Asanoa ferruginea: one gene and its partner. The main gene of each other region encodes a partner of the protein of the gene in region 2 in a complex. Links are inferred from orthologs where the notes say so. Each region holds a gene or a part of one and is shown on either strand. Other genes may lie near its edges.

What was found.
Region 1: the proteins of DFJ67_RS10270 (region 2) and DFJ67_RS20120 are in contact, whole or in part, in a solved structure (PDB 8BNU), measured with the Escherichia coli proteins. The link is inferred for Asanoa ferruginea from one-to-one orthologs.

The regions. Positions count from the first base shown.
Region 1 is NZ_QUMQ01000001.1:4,285,813-4,288,883, reverse strand. What follows is about bases 1-3,000. They hold DFJ67_RS20120 (3-hydroxyacyl-CoA dehydrogenase NAD-binding domain-containing protein), read left to right. Parts: upstream 1-495; coding sequence 496-2,505; downstream 2,506-3,000. Other genes in these bases: DFJ67_RS43265 (hypothetical protein), read right to left, coding at 2,556-3,000; DFJ67_RS20125 (thiolase family protein), read left to right, coding at 1-499. Also shown: more of DFJ67_RS43265, read right to left, coding at 3,001-3,071. UniProt on the Escherichia coli protein: Catalyzes the formation of a hydroxyacyl-CoA by addition of water on enoyl-CoA. Also exhibits 3-hydroxyacyl-CoA epimerase and 3-hydroxyacyl-CoA dehydrogenase activities.
Region 2 is NZ_QUMQ01000001.1:2,131,659-2,134,671, forward strand. Bases 14-2,955 are described here. They hold DFJ67_RS10270 (acetyl-CoA C-acetyltransferase), read right to left. Parts: upstream 2,160-2,955; coding sequence 867-2,159; downstream 14-866. Other genes in these bases: DFJ67_RS10260 (MFS transporter), read right to left, coding at 14-250; DFJ67_RS10265 (ArsR/SmtB family transcription factor), read right to left, coding at 247-795; DFJ67_RS10275 (3-oxoacyl-ACP reductase), read left to right, coding at 2,200-2,955. Outside these bases: more of DFJ67_RS10260, read right to left, coding at 1-13; more of DFJ67_RS10275, read left to right, coding at 2,956-3,013.

The sequences.
Region 1 (3,071 bases), 2.2 Mb from region 2 along the record:
CCCGCACGGCCGGGTCACCGCCGGCAACTCGGCCGGCCTCAACGACGGCGCGACTGCGAGCCTCATCGCCGCCGAAGACACTGCCCGCGAGCTGGGGCTGCCGGTGGCGATGCGGCTGGTCTCCTACGGCTTCGTCGGCGTCGAGCCGGAGGTGATGGGCATCGGCCCGATCCCGGCCACCGAGAAGGCGCTGCGGATCGCCGGTCTGTCCATTGACGACATCGGGCTGTTCGAGCTCAACGAGGCGTTCGCCGTGCAGGTGCTGGCGTTCCTCGACCACTTCGGCATCGCCGACGACGACCCGCGGGTCAACCCGTGGGGCGGTGCGATCGCGGTCGGGCACCCGCTCGCCTCCTCCGGCGTCCGGCTGATGACGCAACTCGCGCGGCACTTCGCGGAGCACCCCGAGGTGCGCTACGGCATCACCGCCATGTGCATCGGCATCGGCATGGGCGGCTCGGTCATCTGGGAGAACCCGGCCTGGGAGGGCGCCAAGTGACGACTCTGACCAACCCGAACGAGGTCGTGACCCGCGCGCTGGTCCGCGCCGTCACCGTCAAGGGGCGCAAGGCCGCCCTCATCACGCTCGACAACGGGCTCGACCACACCAAGCCCAACAGCTTCGGGCCGGCCGGGCTGGCCAGCCTCGACGAGGCGATCACCGCGGCCCTGGCGCTGGAGCCGGCGTTCATCGCGATCACCGGCAAGCCGTTCATCTTCTCGGTCGGCGCCGACATCACCGGAATGCCGATGATCTCGTCGCGCGAGCAGGCGGTCGAGCTGGGCCGACTCGGACACCGGGTGTTCAACCGGCTGCGCGCTTCCAGCGTTCCGACGTTCGCGTTCGTCAACGGCGTCGCGATGGGTGGCGGGCTGGAGGTGGCGCTGCACTGTCACTACCGGACGCTCTCGTCGGGTGCCGGCGCCCTGGCGCTGCCCGAGGTCTCCCTCGGCCTGGTGCCGGCGTGGGGTGGCACCCAGTTGCTGCCCAACCTGATCGGCATCGCGCCGGCCGCCCAGGTGATCATCCAGAACCCGCTGACGCAGAAGACGCTGCGCCCGCCGCAGGCCCGCGAGTTGGGCATCGCCGACGTGCTGCTGGAGCCGGCCGACTTCCTGGAGCGCTCGCTGGAGTGGGCCGCCGGCGTGGTGGCCGGCGAGATCACGGTCGAGCGCCCCGAGATCGACCGCGACATGTGGGACGGCGTTCTCTACTTCGCGAAGATGCAACTCGACGAGCGGCTGCACGGCGCGGTGGCGTCCGCCGAGAAGGCGCTCGAGTTGCTGGCGCTGGCCAAGGACGCCGACTTCGCCGCCGGCACCGCCGCGGAAGACGAGGCGCTCGGCGACCTGGTCACCGGCCCGCAACTGCGCAACAGCCTCTACGCGTTCGACCTCGTGCAGCGTCGGGCGAAGCGGCCGGCCGGCGCACCGGCGGCCGCGCTGGCCCGCGACATCACCAAGGTCGGCGTCGTCGGCGCCGGGCTGATGGCCGGCCAGATGGCGCTGCTGTTCGCCCGCCGGCTCGAGGTCCCGGTCGTGCTCACCGACCTCGACCAGGCCCGCGTCGACAAGGGCGTCGCCTACGTGCACGGCGAGATCGACAAGCTTCGCGGGAAAGGCCGGATCGACGAGGGTACGGCGGCCAAGCTGCGCGGGCTGGTCAGCGGCTCGGTCGACAAGGCGGCGTTCGCCGACGCGGACTTCGTCATCGAGGCGGTCTTCGAGAACCTCGACGTGAAGAAGCAGGTGTTCGCCGAGATCGAGAAGGTCGTCTCGCCGGAGGCGGTGCTGGCGACCAACACCTCCTCGCTGTCGATCACCGAGATGGCCGCCGAACTCGACCACCCGGAGCGGGTCGTCGGGTTCCACTTCTTCAACCCGGTGTCGGTGATGCCGCTGGTCGAGATCGTCCGGGCCGGCAAGACCGACGACCCGACGCTGGCCACCGCGTTCGCGATCGGCAAGCAGCTCAAGAAGTCGTGCGTGCTGGTCAAGGACGCACCGTCGTTCGTGGTCAACCGGCTGCTCACCCGCTTCCTCGGCGAGATCTACGCGGCCATCGACGCCGGCACCCCGGTCGAGGTGGCCAACAGCGCGCTCGACCCGCTGGGCCTGCCGATGCGGCCGCTCGCCCTGCTCACGATGGTCGGGCCGGCGGTCGCGCTGCACGTGTCGGAGACGATGCACACGGCGTTCCCGGACCGGTTCGGGGTCAGCGCCAACCTGGCCCGGATCGTCGAGAGCGGCCGGTCACTCACCGACCGGGAAGGCGCGATCGACCCGGAGACCGTCGCGCTGCTCCAGGTCGGCGACGCACCGCTGACCGCCGAGCAGGTCCGCGACAACGCGCTCGACGCCGTTGCCGACGAGGTCAAGCTGATGCTGGCCGACGGCGTCGTCGCCGACGCGAAAGACATCGACCTGTGCCTGATCCTCGGCGCCGGCTGGCCGTTCCACCTGGGCGGCATCACGCCCTATCTGGCCGCGACCGGCCGCATCTAACGAGGAAGGCCCCCGGGGAAGATCCCCGGGGGCCTTTTCGCGCTCGCTGCTTACTGCTTCTCGACCTCGGCACGCATGGCCAGGAAGTTCTTGTAGGCCTCGGCGCCCTTGACGTTGTAGACGCCGATCATGCCCACGCTGCCCTTGTCGGACCAGGCGCAGATGCCCAGCGGCAGGGCCGCACCGGCGTCGGCGATCTCGCCGTCACCGCACTTGGCCTGGCCGCCCAGCGGGCCGGCCTCCACGTCCTTGATGTTCTTCACCGTGGTGCCGTTGGCGTTCATGCTGGTGAAGGTGTCGTTGAGCTCCTTCACCGGGTCTTCGATCACGCCGGAGACGGCCACCAGCATGACCAGGTCCTGCTTCGCGATGTCGCCGTAGAACGCGGCGGCCGTGCTGGTCGCGTTGGGCACGTCGGCGTTGAGCGACTTGTCCATGTCGTTGACCGCGCTCTGCAGCTCGGGGTCGGTGATCTTCTTCTTGCCGCCCAGGGTGTCGGGCGCGACGACGCGGGTGTTGGCCGCCGCCACGACCTCCTTCACCGGGTCTTTGACGATCTGCCAGAT
Region 2 (3,013 bases):
TGACCCCGCCGAAGAGGATGAAGATGACGTTGAAGAGCGACCGGGCACCGACGACCAGGCCCAGGTCGCGTGCCGAGCCGGTGAGGTCGAGCACGGCGAACGCGAGGGCGATCGGCGCGACGGCGTTGCCCAACATGGTGGTCGTGCGGCCGGCGACGAGGAACCGGAACGGGGCGTGGCGCAAGGGCGCCAGCATTCCGGGTCTGGGCTCATCACCGGTCGCCGGAGGGGCGGCGACGGTGTCGGTCATCGTGCGTCGGGCTCCATTCTGAATAGTGCGATCGTCGCGTTCACGCGGATCGTGCCGGGGGTGCGGGGTGCCACGGCCGCCCGGTGCAGGGCCAGGCTGGCCTGGTCGATCTGCTCTTTCACCGCGGCGAAGACGGCCGGGTCGACCCAGAGTTCGGCGTCGGTGAAGTGATTGCCCTTCGCGCGCATCAACGCCCTGGAACGGCGGCGCAGCTCGCTCGCGAGCACCTCGTACATCAGCAGGTGGTCGGCGGTCCGCGGGGCGTCGTCGGGAATGTTGGGCTCGGGCTTGGCGAAGTCGGCCTCGACGTTGTGCCGGTAGCGCTTGGCTACCCCGCCCCGGATCCGCTCCTCGCCGGCCGCCTCGATCTGACCGGCGGCGAGCAGGTGCCGCAAATGATAGCTGGCGTTGGCGTGCGTCAGGTCGAGCTCCCGTGCCACCTCGGCGGCGGTCATCGCCGAGCCGGTCAGCAGCGACAGGATCCGCAGTCGCACCGGATGCGCCAGCGCGCGGAGCTTGACGGTCGGGTCATCTCCCAAAGACATGTTGGAGAGTATGCGCGTCGATCTCGCACACTGTCAAACATTCATTGGGGGGTACGGGCGGAGCGCTGGGGTCAGCGCTCCAGGATGGCCACCACGCCCTGGCCGCCGGCGGCGCAGATGGAGATCAGGCCCCGCCCGCCGCCCTTCTCCGCCAGCAGCTTGGCCAGCGTCGCGACGATCCGGCCGCCGGTCGCGGCGAACGGGTGGCCGGCCGCCAGCGACGAGCCGTTGACGTTGAGCTTGGCGCGGTCGATCGACCCGAGCGGCGCGTCGAGACCGAGCCGCTCCTTGCAGAACTCCGGCGACTCCCAGGCCGCCAGGGTCGCCAGCACCTGCGACGCGAACGCCTCGTGGATCTCGTAGAAGTCGAAGTCCTGGAGGCTCAGCCCGTGGCGGGCGAGCAACCGCGGCACCGCGTAGGCCGGGGCCATCAGCAGCCCCTCGTCACCGTGCACGAAGTCGACCGCCGCGGTCTCCGCGTCGACGAAGTGCGCGAGCACCGGCAGCCGGCGCTCGGCGGCCCACTCGTCGGTCGCGAGCAGCACGGTCGACGCGCCGTCGGTCAGCGGCGACGAGTTGCCGGCGGTCATCGTCGCCCGCTCGCCGTCGGGGCCTCGCGTGCCGAACACCGGCCGCAGCGCACCCAACTTCTCCAGCGAGGTGTCGGCGCGCAGGTTCTGGTCACGGCTGAGCCCCAGGTAGGGCGTGATCAGGTCGTCGAAGAAGCCACGCTCGTAGGCCGCCGCGAGTCGCTGGTGCGAGGCCAGCGCGAGGGCGTCTTGCGCCTGCCGGTCGACGTTCCAGCGCAGCGCGGTGATCGCGGCGTGGTCGCCCATCGACAGGCCGGTGCGCGGCTCGGCGTTGCGCGGCGCCTCGGGCAGGAACGCGTGGTGCGGGCGCAGCCGGGCGGCCGCCCGCACTTTGGCTGCGGTCGTGCGGGCCGAGTTCAGCTGGAGCAGCGTGCGGCGCAGGTCTTCGTTGAGCGCCAGCGGAGCGTCCGATGTGGTGTCGACGCCGCCCGCGATGCCCGCATCGAGTTGGCCCAGCGCGATCTTGTTGGCCACCAGGATGGCGGCCTCCAGACCGGTGCCACAGGCCTGCTGGATGTCGTAGGCCGGGGTGGTCGGGTCCAATCGCGAGCCGAGCACCACCTCGCGGGTCAGGTTGAAGTCACGGGAGTGCTTGAGCACGGCACCGGCGACCAGTTCGCCGACCCGGGCGCCGGCCAGCCCGAAGCGGGCGACCAGCCCGTCGAGCGCGGCGGTGAGCAGGTCGAGGTTGCTGGCTTGCGCGTAGCGGCTGTTGGAGCGGGCGAACGGCACCCGGTTGCCGCCGACGATCGCGACTCTTCTGGTCTCCATCAGACGCCCTCCCTCACCGGTTACCCGCAAGTAGGCTATCGCTATGAGCGACCGATACGCGAGCTTCGCGAACTCCGGTCCCGGCCGCGCGCTGGTCAAGCGGCTCGGGCTGCCCCAGCCACCGCTGCTGCGCCGCTTCCGCCCCGGGGATCCGCTGGTCACCGGGCCCGTGCTGCTCGGCGCCGCACCCGGCGGCCGGCTCGACGAGCCGGTCCGAAAGATGCTCACGATCGCCGGCGTCGGCCTCGACGGCGGGCCGCCCTGGTCGGCACTGGTGTTCGACGCGACCGGCATCGCCGACACCGCCGCGCTGCACCCGGTCTACGAGTTCTTCCACGCCAACGCCCGGACGCTGGGCCCCAGCGGGCGGGTGATCGTCTTCGGCACGCCGCCGGAAGCGTGCTCCTCGCCGCGCGAGGCCACCGCCCAGCGCGCCCTGGAGGGCCTGACCCGCAGCATCGCCAAGGAGTTCGGCCGCGGCATGACCGCCCAACTCGTCTATGTGGCACCCGGCGCCGACGAGTTCGCCGACTCCACCGTGCGATTCCTGCTTTCCGGGCGCTCGGCGTACGTGTCGGGTCAGGTGATCCGGATCGGCCACGTGCTCTCGTCGCCGATGACCGACTGGGCGCACCCGCTGGACGGCAAAGTGGCCCTGGTGACCGGGGCCGCGCAGGGCATCGGCGCGGCCATCGCGCGGGTGCTGGCCCGCGACGGCGCCCGGGTGGTCGCCCTCGACGTGCCGGCCGCGGGCGAGAGCCTGGCCCGGGTCGCCAACGAGGTCGGCGGCACGGCGCTGCAACTCGACCTCACCCGCCCCGACGCACCGTCGACACTGGCCGCCCAGCTCGACTCGC